DNA from 2 places in the Intestinimonas butyriciproducens genome. Region 2 is predicted to be linked to the other one. Evidence: riboswitches for the same ligand, from Rfam matches in the RefSeq annotation. Region 2 holds a riboswitch; the other holds the start of a gene.
The links. Region 2 has a riboswitch for cobalamin ahead of SRB521_RS11770 (outer membrane protein assembly factor BamB family protein). Riboswitches for the same ligand answer to the same signal wherever they lie in the genome.
Positions count from the first base shown of each region.

Region 1: it holds a riboswitch for cobalamin, as region 2 does, so the genes downstream of both, cbiD (cobalt-precorrin-5B (C(1))-methyltransferase CbiD) here and SRB521_RS11770 (outer membrane protein assembly factor BamB family protein) in region 2, are expected to answer to the same signal.

Region 1 is NZ_CP011524.1:1,786,889-1,799,064, reverse strand. It holds gene SRB521_RS09105 (DUF2500 domain-containing protein) at 1-21, shown strand, start outside; gene SRB521_RS09100 (replication-associated recombination protein A) at 109-1,383, shown strand; gene SRB521_RS09095 (YwqG family protein) at 1,425-2,273, shown strand; gene SRB521_RS09090 (S1 RNA-binding domain-containing protein) at 2,325-3,257, opposite strand; gene SRB521_RS09085 (DUF951 domain-containing protein) at 3,461-3,655, shown strand; gene hisC (histidinol-phosphate transaminase) at 3,652-4,719, shown strand; gene SRB521_RS09075 (B12-binding domain-containing radical SAM protein) at 4,722-5,594, shown strand; cobalamin riboswitch at 5,680-5,874, shown strand; gene cbiD (cobalt-precorrin-5B (C(1))-methyltransferase CbiD) at 5,966-7,105, shown strand; gene cobM (precorrin-4 C(11)-methyltransferase) at 7,137-7,895, shown strand; gene SRB521_RS09060 (cobalt-precorrin 5A hydrolase) at 7,892-8,926, shown strand; gene cobJ (precorrin-3B C(17)-methyltransferase) at 8,923-9,660, shown strand; gene cobK (precorrin-6A reductase) at 9,684-10,430, shown strand; gene cbiE (precorrin-6y C5,15-methyltransferase (decarboxylating) subunit CbiE) at 10,427-11,638, shown strand; gene SRB521_RS09040 (cobyrinic acid a,c-diamide synthase CobB) at 11,631-12,176, shown strand, end outside.
Region 2 is NZ_CP011524.1:2,359,399-2,371,574, forward strand. It holds gene nifS (cysteine desulfurase NifS) at 1-145, shown strand, start outside; gene nifU (Fe-S cluster assembly scaffold protein NifU) at 167-598, shown strand; gene SRB521_RS11730 (methionine ABC transporter ATP-binding protein) at 756-1,760, shown strand; gene SRB521_RS11735 (methionine ABC transporter permease) at 1,753-2,523, shown strand; gene SRB521_RS11740 (MetQ/NlpA family ABC transporter substrate-binding protein) at 2,996-3,874, shown strand; gene cysK (cysteine synthase A) at 3,957-4,880, shown strand; gene SRB521_RS11750 (LCP family protein) at 5,014-6,069, opposite strand; gene SRB521_RS11755 (ferredoxin) at 6,242-6,430, opposite strand; tRNA gene SRB521_RS11760 (tRNA-Leu) at 6,835-6,921, opposite strand; tRNA gene SRB521_RS11765 (tRNA-Leu) at 7,085-7,171, shown strand; cobalamin riboswitch at 7,341-7,572, shown strand; gene SRB521_RS11770 (outer membrane protein assembly factor BamB family protein) at 7,794-9,134, shown strand; gene SRB521_RS11775 (S-layer homology domain-containing protein) at 9,213-12,176, shown strand, end outside.

The sequences.
Region 1 (12,176 bases), 570 kb from region 2:
GGCTTTGAACGGAGCCGTTGAAATTGACCTCTTTACGGGCAGTAGAACATATGTTAGAATGGAGGGGAACTTTTCCCCTCCATTTTTATAGAAACGGGAGGTAATTCCATGGCGTATCGACCGCTTGCGGATGAGATCAGACCCACATCTCTGGACGATGTGGTAGGACAAAAGCATATTTTGGGGGCGGACGGCCTTCTGCGCAGGATCATCGAAAGCGGAAGCATCCCCAATCTGGTCTTTTATGGCCCTTCCGGCACCGGGAAAACCACGGTAGCAAATATCATCGCCGCCCGTACCAACCGTACACTGCGGCGGATCAACGCCACAACGGGTTCCCTCTCGGATGTAAAAGATGTGATCGGCGAGGTGGGTACCATGATGGCACCCAATGGCATTTTATTGTATCTGGACGAGATCCAGTATTTTAATAAGAAGCAGCAGCAATCTCTGCTGGAAGTCATTGAACGGGGTGACGTGACACTCATCGCATCCACCACGGAGAATCCATATTTTTATGTCTATAATGCTGTCCTCAGCCGCTCCACAGTCTTTGAGTTCAAGCCTGTGGAAGCGGGGGAGGTGCTGCCCGCCATCGACAGAGGGGTGTCGATCATGGCAAAACGTCTGGGAGGGGTGGCGGAATTTGAGGATGGAGTGAGGGAGGCCATCGCGAGTTCCTGCGGCGGCGACGTACGCAAGGCAATGAATGCGGTTGAACTGTTGATGAATGCCGCCGCTAGGCAGAGGGGTAAATTGGTTGTCAGTCTGGAAGACGCAAGACTGGTGGCCCAGCGCTCCGCCATGCGCTACGACCGGGCGGGGGATGACCATTACGATATCCTCTCGGCGCTGCAAAAGTCCATCCGGGGCTCGGATCCAGACGCCGCGTGCCATTATCTTGCGCGGCTGCTAGAGGCAGGGGACCTTATTTCAGCCTGCCGCAGGCTGATGGTCATTGCCTGTGAGGATGTGGGCTTGGCCTACCCTCAGGTCATTCCCATCGTCAAGGCCTGTGTGGATGCGGCCAATATGCTGGGGCTGCCGGAGGCGCGGATCCCGCTGGGGGATGCTGCCGTGCTCATGGCCACTGCGCCCAAATCCAACTCCGCCCATATTGCGCTGGATGAGGCCATGGCGGATGTGCGGACGGGAAAAACAGGAGATTATCCGCGGCATCTCCAGAACAAGCATGCCGATTCAGCGGGCATGGAACGTGAGCAGGGTTATCTTTATCCGCATGATTTCCCAAATCACTATGTAAAGCAGCAATACTTGCCGGATAGGCTGAAGGGCGTTCACTATTATGTATATGGAGAAAACAAGACGGAGCAGGCCGCCAAGCGCTACTGGGATGAGATCAAGGGGAAAGAAGAAGGATAGGCCGGAGGCCGAACAATATCGGCGGGAAATGGGGGGAATAAATGAACCTTCCGGAGTGGTTTCACAAAAAGAGACGGAATTCCATTGAGCTCTTGCCTACGGACGGGCCTGAAAAAGTAGAGCTGGGGAGCAGTAAGGTGGGTGGAAAACCTCATCTCCCCAAAGAATTCGAGTGGTATCGGTATGAGGACACGAATTATGATGGAGTGACTGCCAGGCGGCCGCTCTCCTTTTTGGCGCAGATCAATTTGGCGGAGATCGCGGACCTGGACATAGACGGTGTCCTGCCGTCCAGGGGGATGCTCTACTTCTTTTATGAATTGGAGACGATGGCTTGGGGGTTTGATCCAAAAGATCGAGGCTGTGCGCGGGTACTTTACTATGAAGATGGGCCGGCCGGTCTCATTGAGACGGAACCTCCGGGAGATCTGAAGGCCGATTACCTGATTCCGGAGGTCCCGATCTCTTTCAAAAACAGGGACGAAGTGCCTGACTACGAAGAATTCCTGGAGCAATTTGGAGAAGGTATCGATTGGGATACCTATGAGGAAGAACGGACTCTGCGGGGGTGCCAGGCGTCTGAGGAGCCGGAGAAAGTCACCAAACTGCTGGGCTATGCGAATCTGATCCAGGGGAGCATGCTTTTGGAGTGTGAGATGGCGGACAGCGGAATTTACTGCGGCCACCCGCAGGAGTTGCCGCCGGAAGAGTGGGACCGCCTTCGGGAGAATAGCCGGGACTGGCGGCTTCTCTTCCAGATGGGGACCGTGGAGCGGGATGGATTTGAGCTGATGTTCGGCGATTGCGGCTGTATCTATTTTTATATCCGCGGGGAGGATCTGGCCCAGAGGAGATTTGACCGCATCTGGATGGTCCTGCAATGCGGCTGAGAAAAAGCCCGGAGCGCCGACCGCTGATCGGAGCTCCGGGTTTTGACCGTTTTATAAGAATGTGGTTTCCACGCCTGCTTTTCGGCAGCCGTCCGGGGCGTAACGCCAATGGGCAAGCCGTCCCTCACGGATAAAATAGTGCAGCGCAGCCGTTTCGGCGGCCGGAGAGAGCCTTTCGATGACCAGCAGTTTGATTTTCATTCGCTCCGGGAGCATCGCCTTCAGGAAGACAGAGACGCGGTCCCCTTCGCGCAGGTCGGCCCTTGGCTCTGCGAGCCCCGACAGGTTGGGGGCCAGCTCGATAAAGGCACCGTAGTCTTTCAGGCCGCGAACGGTTCCCTCCACTGTCATACCCGGCGCAAAATCCCTGGCGTTCTCTGCCCATGTGCCCAACAGTTCTCGGTGAGTCAGCTTTACGCGGCCCTGCTCCGGCAGCGTCTCCAGTACGGCGGCGTGGATCTCCTGCCCAACGGAAAACCGGCAGGAGGGGTGTGGGATGCGGGAGATGGAGATATGTTCAATGCCGATCATGGAGACCAGTCCGCAGCCGATGTCCACAAAAGCGCCGAAGGGCTCCATATGGGTGACTGTGGCGGGAATGACCATCCCTGGCTTGAGCTCAGACATCAGGGCCTGCTGCGCAATCTCCTGGGCTCGACGACGGGAGAGAACCAGAACGGGTTGACTGTCCGGACCGGAAACAGAAACGATCGTAAAGCAGACCGGCTTGCCCACGCGGGACAAGATGGCGATCTCCTTGGTGGTTCCTTCCGCCACGCCCAAAGCGGTGTCCTCTCGGGGAATACGGCCCGTAAAAGGGCCTACGGCAACGGTCAAATCGTGGTCCGTGCTGCAGGAGAGGGCGCGGCCCTCTAAAATCATGCCCCGGTCCCGGGCGGAGCGAAGCGCGGACACTGTGGCGCAGGCGGCCAGATTGTCCGGAGCGGTCAAGCGTCTGCCCTCGGGGAGAAAATGACTGATCATCCCGATCATTCCTTTCCGATACTCCGTTTTTTTGCTGATAAGCCACTATATGCGGGGGGACACCCGGAATTGACAGGGAGACCCGGGGAACCTATAATAATACCATCCGTTGTGGCGGCCCCGGAAGAGGATGTCTTTGTCCGTAGGGGTGAGCGCTTTGTCATTTTGCGGCAAAAGGGGAATCTTTTCAGGAGGCGATAAGCATGGATGTCCGACTGGGCGATGTGTTAGAGATGAAAAAGGCGCATCCCTGTGGAAGCAGACACTGGTTGGTGCTGCGGGTGGGGATGGATTTTCGCCTCCGCTGCCAGGGGTGCGGGCATGAGGTCATGCTTCCGCGCAGCAAGGCGGAGAAGAATATCAAAAAAATCCTGCACAGTGAGGGGAACGAAGCATGAAAGAGTATTGGAGCAGGCGAATCCGGGATGCGGTGCCCTATGTGCCGGGTGAGCAGCCCAGGGGCAGGACGTTTATCAAACTGAACACCAACGAAAACCCCTATCCCCCTTCGCCCAAAGTAGTGGAAGCCGTAAAGTCGGCGGCGGGGGAGGGGCTGCGGCTCTATCCGGATCCGGAATGTGCCGGGCTGCGTGCAGCCGCCGCCAAGCTCCATGGGGTAACACCGGAACAGGTTTTCCCGGGAAATGGCTCCGATGAGGTCCTGGCTTTTTGCTTTCAGGCTTTCTTTGATCCGGAGCGTCCGATTCTTTTTGCGGATATCACCTACACGTTTTATGCTGTTTATACCGACTATTTTGGGCTCAAAGCCTGGCAGATCCCGCTGGATGAGGATTTTTCTCTTCCGGTGGAGCGGTTCTGCAAGGCTGAAAACTGCGGCGGCGTGGTCATCGCCAATCCCAACGCTCCTACAGGCCGGTCGGTGGATCTGGAGGATATCCGGCGGGTGCTGGAGGAGCATCGGGATGTGGTTGTGCTGGTGGACGAGGCCTATGTGGACTTCGGCGGCGTATCGGCCGACACATTGCTGAAGGAGTATGACAATCTGGTGGTCGTGCGCACGCTCTCCAAAAGCCGCGCGTTGGCCGGACTGCGGGTGGGCTATGCGCTGGGCAGTCCGAATCTGATCGCCGGGCTCTGTTGTGTGCGGGACTCCATCAACTCCTATACAGTGGACCGTCTGGCGCAGGCGGGAGCCGTGGCGGCGCTGGAGGATGGGCCCTACTTTGAGGAGATGAGAGAACGCGTAATCCGCACCCGGGAGCGGACGGAGGAGCGGCTGCGTGCAATGGGGTTTGCTGTCCTGGAGTCCAAGGCAAACTTCCTGTTTGTCAGCCATCCGAAACGCACCGGAAAGGCGCTGTTGGACGGGCTGCGGGAGCAGGGGATCCTGGTGCGCTGGTTTGACCGGCCCCGTATCGGCAACTATCTGCGCATCAGTGTCGGGACGGACGATGAGATGGACGCCCTCTGTGCAGCCCTCAAGGCGCTGACGGAGGGCTGAATATGCGCTATGAAGGTGATATCTACCGTCCGCCCGGAGAGTGGAAGAGCTATCTCCTGCAGACCACGGTGGGGTGTTCTCACAACACCTGTACGTTTTGCCGGATGTATCGGGGGAAACGGTTCCATATCCGCCCTTTGCCGGATATCCTGGAGGATATCCGCATGGCAAAAGCCTGCTATGGGGACCTTCGTCGGGTGTTCCTCTGTGACGGAGATGCGATCATCATGAAAACGGAGGAACTGCTTTCGATTCTGGACGCCCTTTATGACGCCTTCCCATCCCTGGAGAAGGTGACCACGTATGCTGGGCCGCTGAGCACGCTTTCCAAAACACCGGAAGAACTGAAAACCCTGCGGAAGGCCGGGCTGACCCGTGCCTATCTGGGAGTGGAGAGCGGAAGCGACGCGCTTCTGCACGCGGTCAAAAAAGGGGCGGACGCGCGGCAGATGCTGGAGGCGGGAATCCGTCTCAGGGAGGCGGGCTTTGACCTCTGGGTCATGGTGATCCTGGGTCTGGCCGGCCCTGGTGAGGCTGGGCGGCGGCATATTCTGGATACTGCGGCCATGATCAATGAGATGCGCCCCAGGCATCTCTCGGCGCTGACGCTGACGCTGTATCCGGGCACAGATCTCTATCAGGAATGGAGAGCGGGAAGATTTCAGGCGGCCACGGCGCGGGATACCCTGCGGGAGGCACGATTGCTCATTGAAAAGCTGGCGGTGGACCCGCTCCACTTTACCTGCGACCATGCCTCCAATTACGTGCCTCTGAAGGGAGGCCTGCCCGAAGACCGTGCATACTTTCTATCCCGTCTGGACCAAGCGCTGGAGAGCGGTACCGGGATGCGGCCGGAGTGGAGCCGGGGACTCTGATGGAGGGACGGAAAAATGGGAGGGACAGGTGGAGAAGAATGCCTTTACTTCCTGCGGGTTACTTGTTATAATAGATAGGAAAACAAAATACGGAGTATCGCATTGGTGCAGCGACGCAGCTGCTGAAAAGGGAAGTCCGGTGAAAGACCGGCGCAGTCTTACCTCTACTGTAAGCGTGGACGACGGCGTACAAAAGCCCATTGGTAATGATCGATTGCCGAGAAGGGACGCCCGAGGGAGAAGCGCAAGCCAGGAGACCTGCCGTGCGGAATACACAAGCATGACTCTTAGGTGGAGAGCGGCAGTGCCATGCCCATTTTCATGGTCCCTCTCCGCCCGGAGAGGGACCATTTTTTGTCGGGAGGCGGCGTATGGGCACCTTTGAACACTATATCTCCGTTGGCCGCGGCCGTCTCCGCTGCGGGTATACGACCGGTACCTGTGCCGCCGCCGCGGCACGGGGGGCGGCGGAGCTTCTGCTCACAGGGGAGATGCCCGCTCTGGTCCGGGTGGAGACGCCCGCCGGCATCCCTGTGGAAGCCGAGCTCTTAGAGCCGGCGTCGGGATGCGGATGGGCCTCCTGTGCGGTCCGGAAGGACGGGGGAGATGACCCGGACGCCACCCATGGCACCTTGGTTTTTGCCAAGGTGGAAAAGACGAAAGCCCGCGAAGTCACCATCGAAGGCGGGGTGGGCGTAGGGCGGGTCACCCGGCCCGGACTGGACCAGCCGGTAGGCGAGGCGGCCATCAATCATGTGCCCCGGGAAATGATCCTTCGCCAGATGGAGGAAGTACGCCGGAAGGCGGGGTACTCCGAGGGGCTCCGGGTGGAGATCTCCGTCCCGGCAGGGGAGAAATTGGCAAAAAGGACCTTTAATCCCCGGCTGGGGATCACAGGGGGCATTTCTATCCTGGGGACCTCCGGCATTGTGCGGCCTATGAGTGAAGCCGCACTTATAGATTCCCTGCGTCTGGAGCTGGACGTGCAGGCTGCGGCGGGGGTGGGAGACATCGTGGTGACTCCTGGTAATTACGGCGAACATTTTTCAAGGGAAGTTCTCCACCTGTCGCTGGACCACTGGGCCACCTGCTCCAACTATATTGGAGAGGCCATTGATCACGCAGCAGGGTTGGGATTTCGCAGCTTTCTGCTGGTGGGCCATCTGGGCAAGCTGTGCAAGGCTGCGGCGGGAAACATGAATACGCACTCCAGGGTATCCGATGCCAGGCGGGAGACCCTGGCGGCGCATACAGCCCTGTGCGGTGGGGACCGTACTGTTGTGGAGGCGGTGTTTCTGGCCATCACCACAGACGAAGCAGTTGATATTCTGGACCGCGCCGGACTGCGGGAGCCTGTAATGGCATCCCTGGCCGGTGCACTGGACCAGAGGCTCAAGGCACGGGCGGGAGAGGATATGGACATCGAGGCCATTTTTTTCTCCAACAAGCATGGGATACTGGGCCGGACGCCGGGAGCGGAGCGGCTGGCCGCGCTCCACGCCCCGGACTGAGACCATTTCAAACGGAAAGGAAGAGGAAACTATGATCCACTTTATTGGCGCGGGCCCCGGAGCCGCGGACCTCATCACTGTCCGCGGCGCACGGCTTCTGCGGGAAGCGGATGTGATCATCTATGCCGGCTCTCTGGTAAATCCGGCGCTTCTGGAGAACAAGAAAGAGAACTGTGCCATCTATGACAGTGCCTCCATGACCCTGGAGGATGTGATAGATGTGATGAAGGCCACGGAGGCATCCGGAGGCACCACCGTTCGGCTCCACACCGGAGACCCCTCTCTTTATGGGGCCATCCGGGAGCAGATGGACCGCTTGGACGAGCTGGAGATCGCCTATGACGTAACACCGGGCGTATCCTCTTTTTCCGGTGCGGCGGCCGCGCTGGAGGCGGAATATACCCTTCCGGAGGTTTCGCAAAGCGTCATTATCACACGGATGGCAGGCCGGACACCGGTCCCCGAAAGGGAAAAGCTGTCTAAAATGGCCTCGCATGGCTGCACGATGGTGCTGTTCCTCTCCACAGGACTCCTCGAAGATGTGGAGAGAGAGCTGATGGAGGGCGGATATGGACCCGATACCCCGGCCGCGATTGTCTATAAGGCCACCTGGCCGGAACAGCGGGTATACCGCTGCACGGTTTCCACCCTGGCCCGGACGGCAAAAGAAAACCAGGTTACCAAGACGGCCCTTATTACCGTGGGGGGCTTCCTGGGCGGCCAGTATGAGCGCTCCAAGCTCTATGATCCCGGATTTACCCACGGCTACCGGGTGGGGAGTGAATCGTGAGACTGGCGCTCACCGCCTTTACCGCGCGGGGGGCGGCACTGGCCCAGGCGCTGGCGGAGAAATTGACGGGACTGGGAAACAGCTGCATGATAGCGGTTCCCGCACGGCTGAATTTGGCGTTCCCGACTTACGAGAACCTGGGCGCATGGACGGGAGAACGCTTTGCCGACTGCGAGGGAATCCTCTTCATCGGTGCCAGCGGCATCGCGGTCCGGGCCATTGCTTCCTATGTGAGGGACAAGTTCACCGATCCCGCCGTTGTCTCGGTGGATGAGGCAGGGCAGTTCGCGGTGCCGCTCCTCTCCGGACATGTGGGAGGAGCAAACGACCTTGCCAGGACTGTGGCGGCGATGACCGGCGGCAGGGCGGCTGTGTCCACTGCCACGGATGTAAATGGAAAATTTGCCGTGGATCAGTGGGCAAGGGAGCAAGGTTTTTTCCTTGACGGGAAAGAGGCGGCAAAGTGTATTTCGGCGGCCCTACTGAGCGGTAAACCAGTGGGACTGAAAAGTGATTTTCCTATACAAGGGGAGTTGCCGGATGGGGTGATGGAGGGGGCAGCGGAGCTGGGGTTTGCCATCACGCTGGACGATGCAGCCGCGCCCTTTCCTATGACGCTGAGACTGATCCCCAGGGTGTTGAATCTGGGGATCGGATGCCGCCGCGGCGTGACGGCGGAGGCCATCGCCAGAGCGGTGGGGGAGGTGCTGTGTGCTCACCGGCTTTCATCGAAGGCGGTCAGGCAGGTATGTACCATTGACCTCAAAAAAGAGGAGGCGGGACTGCTGGCCTTTTGCCGGCAGTGGGGACTGCCTCTGCGGACCTTTACTCCACAGGAACTGGCGGAGATTTCCGGTGAATTCACGCCTTCGGAATTTGTTCGGGGCGTCACGGGCGTGGACAATGTCTGTGAGCGTGCCGCTGTCCGGGCGGGCGGTGAACTGGTCGTCAGGAAGCAGGCTGGGGGAGGCGTTACCGTAGCGGTGAGCCGTGAGCCCCTTGTGATATCATTGGAAGGAGAGAGCGCATGAGAGTGACCGTAGTGGGTTTGGGCCCCGGCGCGGGCCGGGACCTGACTGGTCGGGCGCGGGAGGCGCTGGAACAGGCCGAACTGATCATAGGTTATACCGCATATATCGAGCTGATTCGGGAGGAGTTTTCCCACAAAGAGATGCGCTCTACCGGTATGCGCAAAGAGGTGGACCGCTGCCGCGCGGCGGTAGAGGAGGCTGTGGCTGGAAAGGATGTGGCCATGGTGTGCTCCGGCGACTCCGGCATTTATGGTATGGCCGCACTGGTCTATGAGGTGGCTCAGGAATATCCCCCCATCGAGATCGAGGTTGTTCCGGGCATTACCGCCGCCTGCGGCGGAGCCGCTGTGCTGGGTGCCCCGCTGACCCACGACTTCGCGGTGGTATCCCTGTCGGACCTCCTTACGCCGTGGGAAAAAATCGAGCGGCGGCTCATCTGTGCGGCCCAGGCGGATTTTGTGCTCTGCCTCTACAATCCGGCGAGCCACAGCCGGCCGGACCATTTGAGGCGTGCCTGCGATATCCTGCTTGCGGCGGGAAAGGCGCCGGACACGGTCTGCGGCTTTGTGCAGAACATCGGCCGGGAGGGAGAGTGCGCCGTGCTTACGACGCTGGCGGCGCTGCGGGACACGAAGGTGGATATGTTCACCACGGTCTTTATTGGCAGCGGCCAGACTCGGGTGCTGAATGGGAAGATGGTAACGCCGCGTGGCTACCTCCAGCGGGAGAATTGAGCGGAAGGAGAGGGGAAACACCCATGCATATTCTGCTGTTCGGAGGCACTTCTGAGGGACGTGAGCTTGCGGAATGGCTGGCGGGAGAGGGCGTGGGCGTTACGCTCTGTGTGGCTACGGGATATGGAGCCTCTCTGATTCCCAGTGATCCCCGCATCCGTGTCCATACCGGCCGGCTGGACCGATCCGGCATGGAGGGGCTGATGAGGGAGGGGCGCTTTGAACGGGTGGTGGATGCCACACATCCCTATGCCGTGGAGGTCACCCGAAATCTCCGGACTGCGGCAGAAAACGCCGGGCTTCCTTATCAGCGCCTCCTGCGGGATGGCGCGGTCGAGGGGGACTGGATCTGCGTGTCGGACCTGGCAGGAGCGGCGGAGCGGCTCACAGCGGTTGAGGGCGGCATTCTGCTCACCACCGGGAGCAAGGAGCTTGCCCCCTTTGCCGTGCCGGGGCTGCGGGAGCGCTGCTTTCCACGGGTACTGCCCAGCCTGGACTCTCTGGGGCGCTGTCTGGAGCTGGGGTTTTCGCCCGCGCATGTTCTGTGTATGCAGGGGCCCTTTTCCAAGGAGCTGAACCTAGCGATTATCCGCCAGTATGGGATTGGGGCGCTTGTGACCAAGGCGTCGGGCGGGGCCGGCGGCTTTTGGGACAAGGAGGAGGCCGCACGGGAAGCTGGCTGCGCCCTCGTGGTGGTGGAGAGGCCCTGTCAGGAGACAGGAAGGAGCTTGGAAGAGTTAAAAACGGATTTCAAGGAGGCGCTGCGGTGAAACCAAAAGTATGCCTGATCGGCGTGGGAATGGGGAACCCCGCCACGCTGACAGCAGAGGCGGAACGGGCGATTGAAGCCTGCCCTGTGCTGGTCGGGGCCCCCCGCCTGCTGGAGCCCTATCAGAAGGGAAAGAATTGTGTGCCGCTCATTGCGGCGGCGGACATCCTTGCCTATATTGAGACCTGCGGCGAGAGTCCGGTGGGGGTACTGCTCTCCGGGGATGTGGGCTTTTACAGCGGTGCCAAAAATCTGTGGCCGCTGCTGGAGGGATACGAGGTGGAGAGCCTCCCTGGTATCAGCTCCCTGGCCTACCTATGCACCAAGCTGAAGACATCCTGGCAGGACGCCCATGTGGCCAGCGCCCACGGACGTATACTCAATGCGGCTGGCGAGGTGCAAAGCCACGCCAAGACCTTCCTTCTCACCGGCGGAAAGACCAAGGCCCAGGATGTATGCCGGGCCATTGCCGAATGGGGCATGGACTGGGTGGAGATCTCCGTGGGGGAGAACCTCTCCTATGCGGAAGAGCGTATCGTTACCGGCACGGCCGCGGAGCTGGCGGAGCTGGAGTTCTCGGATTTGGCCGTACTGCTGTGCCGGAATCCCAGCCCTGTTTTCCGGGGCGTTTCCAACTCCGGCATTCCGGACGACGCGTTTCTCCGGGGAGATGCCCCCATGACCAAGGAGGAGGTCCGCACCATCTCCCTTTCCAAACTGAGACTATGCGCCCACCACGTCCTCTGGGATGTGGGCGCGGGCACCGGCTCGGTCTCGGTGGAGGGAGGACTCGCCCTTCCGGCCGGACGGGTGTATGCCATAGAGAAGAAAGCGGACGCGCTGGAGCTGCTCCGCAGGAACAAGGAGCAATTTGGGGTCTCCAACCTCCACGTCGTACCCGGGACAGCCCCTGAAGTCCTAGACGGACTGCCGGCACCGGACCGGGTGTTTCTGGGGGGGACCTCCGGAGATATGGAGGCGATCCTGCGCGTTGTATTCGAAAAGAACCCCGCCGCGCGGGTGGTGGTCAATGCTATCACCCTGGAGACGCTGGCCGAGGCGGTACGGTGCTTCCGGACTCTGGGCCTCTCCGGCGTCGATGTGCTCCAGGTTGCCGTCACCAAGACGCGGGAGGTGGGCCGCTACCACATGATGAACGCCCAGAATCCGGTATGGATCATCAGCGGGGAGGGGCGGCCCGGTGAGTAAGACGCCTCGGCTCCTCCTCTGTGCCCCCGCCAGCGGAGGAGGTAAGACCACGGTGACCTGCGCTATTCTCCAGGCGCTGGTAGACCGCGGAATGCGGCCAGTTGCCTTTAAATGCGGACCTGACTACATCGATCCCATGTTCCATAGTGAGATCATTGGGGCAAAATCCCGGAACTTGGATCTGTTTTTCCTGGGGGCGGACACGACATGTCGACTGCTTGCGGAGAACACGGCGGGAAGCAGTCTGGCCGTGGTCGAGGGAGTCATGGGTTATTATGACGGCATCGGAATGAGCAGTGACGCAGGCGCCTATGATCTGGCACGAACCACGGGGACGCCGGCGATACTGGTGGCGGACGCCAGAGGGCGGGCCCTCTCTGCGGCCGCCCTGGTAAAGGGACTGGCGGAATTCCGGCCTGACAGTGGGATTCGGGGCGTGATCCTGAATCGCTGCTCCCCCATGCTGTACCCGCGCCTCAAAGCATGTGTGGAGGAGGAGGTCGGGATCCCAGTGTTTGGGTACCTGCCCCTCATGTCG
Region 2 (12,176 bases):
CTCCCTGCGCCTCTCCCTGGGAGAGGAGAACACCGACGAGGACGTGGACTACCTCCTCCAGGCTGTCCCCGAGGTGGTGGAATACCTCCGGAATATGTCCCCCGTGTGGGACAAGGCCCAGCAGAAGCCCGTCTGGAACCTGTAAACGACGAAAGGAGAATTTCTTATGCTTTATACAGAAAAGGTCATGGACCACTTTGAACATCCCCGCAATGTGGGTGAGATCGAACATGCCGACGGGGTGGGTCAGGTGGGCAACCCCAAGTGCGGCGACATCATGAAGATGTATCTGAAGATCGATGACGGCGTCATTACTGACGTAAAGTTCAAGACCTTTGGCTGCGGCTCCGCCATCGCCACCTCCTCCATGGCCACCGAGCTCATCAAGGGCAAGCGGGTGGAGGAGGCCCTGGGCCTCACCAACGCCGCCGTGGCCGAGGCGCTGGGCGGCCTGCCCGCCTACAAGATGCACTGCTCCGTGCTGGCTGAGGAGGCCATCAAGGCGGCTCTGGCCGACTACTACCAAAAGCAGGGGCTGGAGGTGCCGGAGGCCTGTAAGCTGGCCTGTGAGGACGGCGAGGGCTGCTGTTGTCACTGAGACCCGCCCCCGCCCTTTTCTCCTTGACACTTTCCCCCGTATGACATACAATAATTTGTACGTGAATTTTCTTCTTTGCTGGTGTAAAATTCCCGCGGGGCGCGCTCTGCGCTCCGTTCCGGCACCTTTCAGAGAGAGAATAAGGGGGAACGGCCCTGTGATCGAACTCAAACACCTGTCCAAAACCTTCTCCACCGGCGAGGGTGAGTTTCACGCCCTGGAGGATGTGAGCCTCACCGTCCAGACCGGGGACATCTTCGGCATCGTGGGCATGAGCGGCGCCGGCAAATCCACGCTGGTCCGGTGCATCAACCTGCTGGAGAAGCCCACCTCCGGCCATGTGATCATCGACGGCCAGGACATGACCGCCCTGTCCGCCCGGGCGCTTCTGGAGATGCGCCGGTCCATCAGCATGATCTTCCAGCAGTTCAATCTGCTCATGCAGCGCACCTGCCTCAAAAACATCTGCTTCCCCATGGAGATCGCCGGTGTCCCCGCGGCCGAAGCCAAAAAGCGGGCGCTGGAACTCCTGGACGTGGTGGGACTTCCCGACAAGGCGGACGCCTATCCCGCCCAGCTCTCCGGCGGCCAGAAGCAACGCATTGCCATCGCCCGCGCCCTGGCCTCCGACCCCAAGGTCCTGCTGTGCGACGAGGCTACCTCCGCCCTAGACCCCACCACCACCCGCTCCATCCTGCGCCTCATCCAGGACATCAACAAGCGCCTGGGTATCACCGTCATCATCATCACCCACGAGATGGCCGTGGTGGAGGAGATCTGTACCCACGTGGCCATTTTGGACCACGGACATATGGTGGAGACCGGCACGGTGGAGGATATCTTCTCCAATCCCAAGACCGAGGCCGGGCGAAGGCTGGTCTATCCCGAAGGGGCCCACATCGATCAGTTTCCCGCGTCGGGCGTGGTCCGTGTGGCCTTCAACGGCGGCTCCTCCTACGAGCCGCTCATCGCCTCCCTGGCCATCGACTGCGGTGTGAAGGTGAATATTCTGGGAGCCGACACCCGCAACGTGGGCGGCAAGGCCTTCGGCACCATGCTGCTGGGCCTGCCCGCAGACAAGGGCGAGGCCGCCAGGGCCATGAGCTATCTCATGGCGCAGAAAGACGTGACCGTGGAGGAGGTGCCGGACTACCATGCATGAGCTGCTCAACAACCCCGAGGTCCAGCGCCTTCTGGCGCCGGACACCGGGCTGCTCTTCGCCGTCTGGGAGACCATGTATATGACGGTGGTCTCCACCCTGTTCGCCTATGTCATCGGCCTGCCGCTGGGTGTGCTGATGGTGGCCGGCGAGGAGGGCGGCGTCATGCCCCTGCCCCGCCCGGTGATGACCGTCCTCAATTTCATCATCAACATCCTGCGCTCGGTCCCCTTCCTCATCCTGATGGTCCTGGTCATTCCCCTGTCCCGGTTGATCATCGGTACCAGCATCGGCACCGTGGCCACCATCATCCCCCTCATCGTGGCCGCCTTCCCCTTCGTGGCCCGGCTGGTGGAGGCCTCCATCCGCGAGGTGGACAAGGGTGTGGTGGAGGCCGCCCAATCCATGGGCTGCTCCCCCTTCCAGATCATTTCCAAGGTGATGATCCCGGAGAGCCGTCCTTCCCTCATTTCCGGCTTTACCACCGCCTTCATCACCATCCTCAGTTACGGCGCCATGGCCGGTGCCATCGGCGGCGGTGGTCTGGGCTCCATGGCCCTCAACCTGGGCTACCAGCGGCGCATGTATATCGTTCTCTATGTGGCGGTCATCGTCCTGGTGGTGCTGGTGCAGATCTTCCAGTCCGTGGGCACCCGCATGGCGGTCCGTCTGGACAAGCGCATCACGCCCAAGGGGAAAAAGCGCGGACTCAAGGAGGCCGGGAAAAAGATCAAAAATGACCGGCACATCCCCGGCGCGATGTAAAGGAATTGGCGGGTCTGACAAAGTCCTCGCTTTGTCAAACCCGCCTTTTTGATTAAATGCACCATTGACAGAGCCGCTTCTCCGGGGTAAACTAAATGCAACCCGGAGACAATGGAATATCGCTGACAAAGGCAATGAAGAGAAGAGTACGTGCGGAGATACGTCACAGAGAGCCCCGGCTGGTGGGAAGGGGTATGGAAGGCCGCGCTGAACATGGTCTCGGAGCCGCGCACCGAGTGTACCGGCGTACATAAGGCTGCGACGGGGGCGCCCGTCATAGCGCAGGCGTATCGGATTCTCCTGTACGCTCCAAGGCCCCGGCCGTGAGGTCCGGGCGAAACAAGGTGGTACCACGAAGCGAAATGCTCTCGTCCTTGATGCAGTGGCATCGAGGGCGTTTTTTTGTCCCTTGCCGGCGATATACCCTGGTTCTCATGGTTCAAAATGTATCATAAGAATAGGAGAATGAAACATGAAAAAGCTCGTCTCTCTGCTCCTCACCGGCGCTCTGGCCTGCGGCCTGTTGGCCGGCTGCGGCGGCAACGCCGCCAGTACGCCCGCCCCTGCCGACACCACCGCACCTGTGGACACCACTGCTCCCGCCGAGACCAATCCCCTAGATGGCACCGTGCTGAAGGTGGGCGCCACCCCCGCCCCCCACGCCGAGATTCTGGAAGTGGTGAAAGACCTGCTGGCGCAGCAGGGCATTACCCTGGAGATCGTGGAGTTCAACGACTATATCCAGCCCAACCTGGCCGTGGAGGACGGCTCCCTGGACGCCAACTACTTCCAGCACATCACCTACATGAATGAGTTCAACGAGAGCGATGGCACCCACCTGGTGAGCGCGGCCGAGATCCACTATGAGCCCTTCGGACTCTACGCGGGTAAGACCTCCTCCATCTCCGACCTGGCCGACGGCGCCCAGATCGCCGTGCCCAACGACACCACCAACGAGGCCCGCGCCCTGCTGCTGCTGGAGCAGGAGGGGCTCATCACCCTCAAGGAGGGCGCCGGCATCACCGCCACCAAGGCCGACATCGCGGAGAACCCCAAGAACCTGGACATCGTTGAGCTGGAAGCCAGTCAGCTCCCCGTGCGCCTGGCCGACGTGGACATGGCCGTCATCAACGGCAACTACGCCATCGACGCCGGCCTGAAGGTCTCCGACGCCGTGGCCATCGAGGCCGCCGACGGTGAAGCCGCCTCCGCCTATGTCAATGTGCTCGCCGTCGAGGAGGGCCGTGAGAATGATCCCGCCATCCAGGCCCTGGCTGCGGCCATGACCAGCCAGGAGGTCAAGGACTTCATTAATGACACCTATGACGGCGCCGTGGTCGCCGTATTCTGATCAAATCCCCATGGGAGGACCCGCCCGCCCTGCGGACGGGTTTTCCCAACACCAAAAATCATACTAAATTGGAGGGAATACTATGAAAATCGCCCCTGTGCTCACCGATCTGATCGGCAACACCCCCCTGCTTGCCCTGGACCGTTACGCCCCCGGCGCCCACATCCTGGCCAAGCTGGAGTCCTTCAATCCCCTCTCCTCCGCCAAGGACCGGGCGGCCCTCTATATGATCCGTGACGCCGAGGCCAGAGGCCTTCTGAAGCCGGACACCGTCATCGTGGAGCCCACCAGCGGGAACACCGGCGTAGGTCTTTCCTACATTGCGGCCATCCGGGGCTACCGCATCATCCTCACCATGCCGGAGACCATGAGCCTGGAGCGGCGGAACCTCTTGGCCGCCCTGGGAGCTGAACTGGTGCTCACCCCCGGCGCCGAGGGCATGAAGGGCGCCATCGCCAAGGCGAACGAACTGCTCACCACCCTGCCGTCGGCCTGGATGCCCGGCCAGTTTGACAACCCCGCCAACGCCACCGCCCACTATGAGACCACCGGGCCTGAGATCTGGCGGGACACCGACGGGACCGTGGATATCCTGGTGGCGGGCGTGGGAACCGGCGGCACCCTCACCGGCGCAGGCCGCTTCCTGAAGGAGCAGAAGCCCGGCATCCGCCTGGTGGCGGTAGAGCCCGCCGAATCCCCCGTCCTCTCCGGCGGGAAGGCCGGCCCCCACAAGATCCAGGGCATCGGCGCCGGCTTTGTGCCCAAGGTCCTGGATCTGTCGCTGGTGGACGAGGTCCTCACCATCCCCAGCGCGGAGGCGCTGGAGGCCGGAAGGGCCTTGGTGAGGACCGAAGGGCTGCTGGTGGGCATCTCCTCCGGTGCGGCCGCACGTGCGGCCGCGCTCCTGGCCGCACGGCCTGAGAATGCCGGAAAGACCATCGTCGTCGTCCTGCCGGACACCGGGGAGCGCTATCTCTCCACAGAGCTTTTCCGGAGAGACTCCTGACGACGGCCCGCCGGGCGGAGCACCCGCCGTCTCTCCCTGCTTTTCCAGGCCGCCTGATCCAAGCAGCATCAAACCAGAAATGAGAAATGAGCGCCGCAGAATTTTTATTCTGCGGCGCTCACGCTGTTGATTCCTATTTTACCTGAAACATGTTGGTCATATCCAGGGTGATCTCGGTGGTGTAGGGATTCAGGAGCTCGTTGAATATCTCCAGGCATCCCTCCCGATCCAACTGATAGCACCAGGATACGCCGTTATAGCGCGCGTCTCCGTTGCCGGGCAGGGTGCCGGTGGAGACCCCGGTGCCGAAGTCCACACCCACTGCCTGGGTGGCAAACCAGGCGATATCCGTGGCCGACAGATCTGTCTTTACGTTCTGGGTGAAAATATCCACAAAGTTATTGAAGAGGCTCAGGCTGGACCAGGAGAGGACTTTTTTTGCAATGGCGGTGAGCATCTTCTGCTGAGTCTGGGTCCGGCCCACATCGGTGTAGCCGCTGCCGTCATTGTTGTGGCGAAAACGGACCACCTCCAGGGCCTGCTGGCCGTTGAGATGCTGCATCCCCTCCTTGTAGTGGATGTAGAGCTCCTGGTCGGGGGTGGAATCATCATAATCCATATCGCAGGGGACGTAGAAATCAATGCCCCCCACCGCATCCACCAGGGCCTTGAATGCCCTGATGTTCACCGTCATATAGTGGTCGATGGGGATGCCTATGAGATCGGAGACCGTCTCTTTCAGGGCCTCGATCCCGCCGGAGCCATAGACGGCGTTGATCTTCGGAAAGCTGCGGTCTACCAGGGTATCTCTGGGGATGGAGACCACGCCCACCTTCTGCTCCGCTGTGTCGTAGGCCGCCACCATGATGGTGTCGGTGTTTCCGCCCCCCACGTCGGTGGCGGCCAGCAGAAAGGTATAGAAGCCCTCCTTGCGCACCAGGGGCACGGGTGTGGGGGTGGCCGCGCTTTCATCCTCCGGCGTGTCCGGATCGTCGGAAGCCGGGGCACGGGAAGGGATTGAGGTGGTCGGAGGCGCCGCCTGTTCCGGCGGGCGGACCAGGGCCTTGAACCCGCAGAAAAACACCACGATGAGGACGGAGACAGCCACGGCGGTCCGGTACAGCGCCCGACCAAGCCGCCGCACCCCGGAGGCCTTTCGCCGTTTCTTTTTCAGTAGACGCCTCGCCAAACTCCGCTCACCCTCTCGATTATGTCAACGGATATCAGTATATCCGCTCCACGGTCGTTGGGCAAGCAAAAGTTTTATATTTCACAAAATTTTTATCTTTTTCCCCGCAGGTGGAGGATCGGGTCCATATCCTGTTCCGGCGCCGTGATCGGCTTCCGGTGTCTGACCGCCCTCAGTCCTCGATGTGGATAACGGCCACCGGGCATCCGTCGGCCGCCATCCTGACCTGCTCCTCATTCTCCCCGGTCGGCGCGCGGTATACCTCCGCCAGTCCGTCGTCCGCCATCTGAAAAACCTCCGGGCAGGTCCCGGCGCACAGCCCGCAGCTGATGCACCCATCCCGATCTATCATGACCTTCATCTCTTACTCTGCCTCCTTGTTTTAACGGCCTGTTCTGAAATCCTGAAACCATGCCCGCCGCCAGGGCGCAGCCGTCCCGGCGTTTGAGCGGGCCCGCGCTTTTCAGCCAGGTCTCAGGTTCCCGCATAGTATGGCTGCGCCGCGTTCAGGCTATTCATTTTTCCCATAAGCCGGTAAAAACAAACTCCCCCCATCCTGCGGCCCGGAGCGCAAGGAAACGGCACGACAAAACGTCGTGCCTCACTTCTTGTTTTGTTGTTGGTTCGAGCGGCGATATGGCGCCGCTCCGCTCACAACCCGGCGCAGCGTTCGTGATTGGGAAAGGGGGAGCAGAGGAGCGGGCGGATGACGTTTTTTTGCCATAGGCAAAAAAACGTCGGAGCAAAGTTCACTTTGCTCCGACGTGGTGCGGCTGGCGGGAGTCGAACCCGCACGCCCATACGGACACAAGCACCTCAAGCTTGCCAGTCTACCAGTTCCAGCACAGCCGCAGATCACAGCAACTCAACAAGCTGCCTGATTATTATATTGCGTTTGGCCCTGTTTGTCAACTCAATTTTTTCTCCCGCACGCAAAAAAACAGCGAAAAAAGTGTTGACACCGGGGACATCCTATGGTAGTATATTTCTTGCGCTGAACGGCGCAAAACCACTTGCGCGAGTGGTGGAATTGGTAGACTCGCTGGCTTCAGGTGCCAGTGTTCGCAAGGACGTGCGGGTTCGACTCCCGCCTCGCGCACCACGCCGGAGCAAAGTTCGCTTTGCTCCGGCTTTTTTATGCCCGCGGCAAAAACGCACGTCGTCCGTCATCTTTCGAGATTTTGTGGATTTTGTAAAAATGGGACATCCCCCTTGACTTTTAAGGGTTACGTTGTATAATAAAAGGCGACAGAAATCCAGAAATAACCTTACAACTTTATAACGTGCATTGTGCCCCTGCGCCTGGGACCCGGGCAGGCGCAGGGATGAGGGAATTTCGGTGAGACTCCGGAGCTATTCCGTATCCGTGTGTGCATGAGGCTGTTGTTCGCGGCGTGAGCCGGCCATTGGGGGGACCCCGAGAAGGTGGAGCAGCAGACGTGGGCCCCTGTGCCGGGGCCCGGAAGCATAAGCCGGTAGACCTACAGTGTTCGAGACCGCGTCCGCGTTGTGCGGGTGCGGAGATTGTCTACGGGAACAAACGGCCGTGACGAATGGAAGTACATTCGTCGCGGCCGTTTTCTATTTTTCGGGCGTGGCCCGCGGCTTTCTAGGGGCCGCCGGAGCGCCGGTGCGCCTTGCAAATTCAATAGAGAAAGGAGACATGCCCACAGATCAACTGCGATCCCGTTCCCAAAATATATGTATGTGAAAGGAAGGGTAACATGCAAACGAAACTGAACCTGAGAAAAGTCCTCGCCCTGGGCGCCACCCTGGCTATGCTGGCCACCAGCGCCCTCGCCTCCTCCACCAGCTCCTGGCCCGTCTACGGCGGGAACGCCAACCACAACAGCGTGGTCAGCGGCGCGCCCACCTCGTCCCCCACAGTCGCAGAAATCAACCTGCTTAACGCGAACAGCGGCTGGGACGGCGTGGACACCGTGCCCGTGATGGAAACCGTGGACGGCGTGACCTACGCCTATGTGCTCTATGACGGACATGCGGCCGGCTCCCACCTGGCAAAATTCAATTGCGGTACGGCGATCAGCAACACTGGGAGCAGCGGCGACGCGATCTATGCCGCCGCAAAGGAATGGGACGTACAGCTTGGGAGCGCCTCCGGCTTCCAGCTCTCCACCCCGGTCCTCTATGGAGGCAAAGTGTATGTGGCCACCAACGGCGGCGAGGTCTACGCCGTGGACACCAGTAACGGCGCAAAATCGCTGGTCGTTTCGGTGAGCACGGGCCAGATCAACACCCCGCTGACCATCTATGACGATTATCTCTACTTCGGCACCTGGGTCGGCAACGGCACCATCGAGGGCGCCACGGCGCCGGGCCGCTACTACCAGGTGGCTCTGAATGACACCGACAACGTACAGTCCGTGTCCTCCATCGCCAAGGGCTTCTACTGGGCCGGGGCCGTGGTGTCCGGCAGCTACATCTACTTCGGCGGCGACGGCGGCTATCTGTACTACCGCCCGGTGGGAAGCGGCTTCGGGACCACCTCCGACACGGATATTCAGAGCACCAGCCTGAACCTGGCTACCGACACGGACGGCGCGTCCGACGTGGGCAACATCCGGTCCACCGTCATGCTGGACGGCGGCAAGCTGTACTTCACCAGCCAGGGCAAATACCTCTGGTGCTGCACCATCGGCAGCAGCGGCGCCCCCGCCATCAGTTGGAAGGCCTCCCTGGGCGGCACCTCCACCTCCACCCCCACCAAGGTGGGCGACCGCATCTACGTGGGCTACTACTCCGGCTTCAGTGCCGGCGGCGTTCAGTGCGTCGGCGCCAGCGGGAGCCATACCGTGGCCACGGTGGCCTCCGGCTTCCCGGTCCAGAGCTCCATCCTGGTCCAGGGCGCCGGCACCGGCACCGACTACCTGTACTTCAACACCAACTCCGGCTCCGGCGCGGGCTACTGCTACAGCTACAACGGCAGCGCCGGCGCTTCGGTGTGGTCCACCAGAGGCGACACCTACGCCCTGGGCGGCATGGCCTGTGACAACGGCTACCTCGTCTTTGGCAACGATAAGAATCACCTGTACGTGGTGAAATAATCCCAGGGACCGTCGCCGGGGCGGTCGACCGCCCCGGCGACGGATTTTCCCATATTCTAGAGAGAGGTGAAGGAATTGATGAAAAGGCGACTGCTGTCCCTGTTCCTGGCCCTGACCCTGCTCCTGTCCCTGTGCGCCCCCACCGCCTGGGCCCAGGAGCCTACAAGCGAGCAAATCAAGTTTGTCATCGACCTGACCGGCTATACCGGTGAGGTCGACAATGGACTTCAATATAGGCCCTCTGGTTCGAACTCATTTACTCCGATCTCCATCACCCCCGGCCAGAAAAACGAATTCTTTCTGTCGACCGGGGATAGTCTTTCTCCTGGTAATTCGCAACTCACCTTTACCACCCAGACAGTGAAGGAGTGGCGTGTGTCTGTCACCGGCCTGGATGACTTCGAAAACTATCTGCTGACGGATGATTCGACAGGCAAACAGACTCTGTATTATAAAAAGACGACATCCGTATCATCTAATTCCTATCAACTCTGTAGTGTCGAGGGCAACGTCTTCACTCTCCACTGGATCCCTCGCGGTGTATCAAGAATATTTGGGGAAGCCTATTGGGGTAAGGGCGGCCAGACCGTCAAGATCACCCCCACCTTTATGACGAGCCAATATTCTCTCACCGCAGCGCCCGATGACTCGGTCAAGGGCTCTGTCTCCGCCACCGTTACGGGAACCGACGTCTATACCCTCCGGGCCACGCCCGGCGAGGGGTACTCCTTTGACTACTGGCGGAACGGAGCCTACGACGCATATCCCGACGACCCGGTGTATCAGATCCGGGAGAACCCCTATACCACCCCGGCGCTGACCCAGGATGCGCGCTACACCGCCTATTTCCGGAAGAGCCATACTCCCACCGTGTCCGCCTCCCCGGCGGAGGCGGGGACCGTGTCGGCGAAGCAGTTGCGCGAAGACACCTGGAGGCTGTCCGCCTCCGACGGCGAAATGGGCTATACCTTCCAGTGCTGGAACCGGGACGGCTATGCCCAGGACGACCCGGTGTACCGGCTGACCAACCAGATAGTGGAGGTGACCCTGGACGGGGACGCGGCCTACACCGCCTATTACGCTCCCAAGCAGGTCACCGGCGTGGCCATCACAGGGGCCGGCTGGGGGGGGAACTATGGCTCCGACGCCGGGGACCTCCCCATCTATGCGGGGACCCGCGCCACCGTGTCTGTCCAGATCGCGAGCAACACTTCTATTTATCGTTTGCCAAACAGCCATTTGGCGGTGTACGCCGGGGATCAGGCCGCCGTGGAGGCCGGGACCGCCGCCCTCCTGGGCCAGGAGGACAGCGGAGAGTCTGGGCTGGGCAGTACCATTTCCGTGGCGGTGTGGCCCCAGGGGGTGGAGCGGATCACCGCCGTGGCCTGGACCGACGGGTTTGAAAAGCACTATGACACCATGGCCGTGAAGACCGCCGCTGTGGACGCGCTGGACCTCACCTGGCTCTCCTCCCCCCAGGCGTACCGCACCTCCGCCGGCTCCGCCATCAACCACCCCGCCTTCACTGATGTGGCGGCCTTCGTGGACCGGCAGACCGGGCAGCCCGCCCTCTACGCCGCCGGTCTCGGCGGCGTGTTCAAGCTGGACTACGGCGGCAAGACCGACCTGGTCCCCATGGCCGGCCTGGAGGACCTGGGCAACGGCGGGGACAACTCCTCCTACTGCTCCTACGTCCTGGGAGTGGGGGGGCCCGACGCGGAGACCCTGACCGCCTTTGTGAAGGTGGCGCAGCTCAACGATTGGGGCGGTGCCGACCGCACCTATGAGCTGCGCCGGTACGACGCCGCCCAGGGAAGCTGGATCACGGTGGAGGGCTCCCAGATGCCCACCACGGTGAGCTGGCCCGGCGACGACTGGGACTACCCCGTCCTGGTGCTGGACGGGGACGACGTGTGGACCGGGCGCGCCCACTGGGACGGCGCCGAATGGACGAACCACGACTACCACTTCACCGCCTTCTTCCAGGGGGAGGACGGCGCCGCCTATGCCACCAACCAAGATACATGGGCTCAGTATTCCTCCTACCGCTATGACGACGGCGCCTGGACCAAGCTGGAGGACCTGCCCGGCGCCCTGGTCGGCGCCTCCCCCGACGGGAAGCTGCTGGTGGGTCTGGGGACCTGGCAGTATGGCGGCTTGTGGACGGAGGGCTACGCCGTGGTGGAGGACGGCAAGACCACCGCCTCCTACCCCGCCGTGAGCTACTCCGCCCTGGGCGGCTACTGGACCCCTGCCGGCTGCACCGTCTCCAACCAAACCCTCGCCCCTGCGGCCATCGGCTTCGGCGGGGACGGCGCGGTGTACGCCGCCGTGAACATACTCTCGAGCGGCAGCTACCTCCTCCGGGCCGGTGAAGCCGGCTGGCAGCCCATGGACACCTCGGAGGCCTTCGACGCGGCGGGCGCCTCGGACGCGTATACCCGCCCCACCGCCATCAGCCGGATCACCGCCGCCGCCGAGGGCGTGACCCTCTTCTACGGCACCGACGGCGCGATGTATCTCCAGACCGCCGATTTCACCATCACCTTCCACTCCAACGGCGGCAGCGATGTGGCCCCCGTGACGGGCCAGGCGTGGAGCGCCGTCTCCGTGCCCAGGCCCACCCGCGATGGGTACACCTTCGCCGGGTGGTACTATGACAACGACACCTTTGAAAAGCCCTGGAGCGAGACGGTCATCCCCGCCTCCAACCTGGACCTCTACGCCAAGTGGACCAAGAGCGGCAGCGTGATCGACCCCGACAAGGACCCCTATCACGAGGACCGCCAGAAGGCCCTGGCCCAGTTGGATGAGGCCCTGAACCGTATGGACCGGAAGGACTACAGCGAGGACAACTGGAAGACCATCCTCCTGGAGTATGAAAACGGCGTATACGCCATCGGCGTCGCCAAGCCCAAGCCCGTCAGCGACGACATCGACGACGTCAACCAGGCCATCTACAACACCATCTATAAGGCCCTCAACGCCGCCATCAACCGCATGAACGCCGTGCCCGTGCAGTCCGTGGGGAACATCACCGTG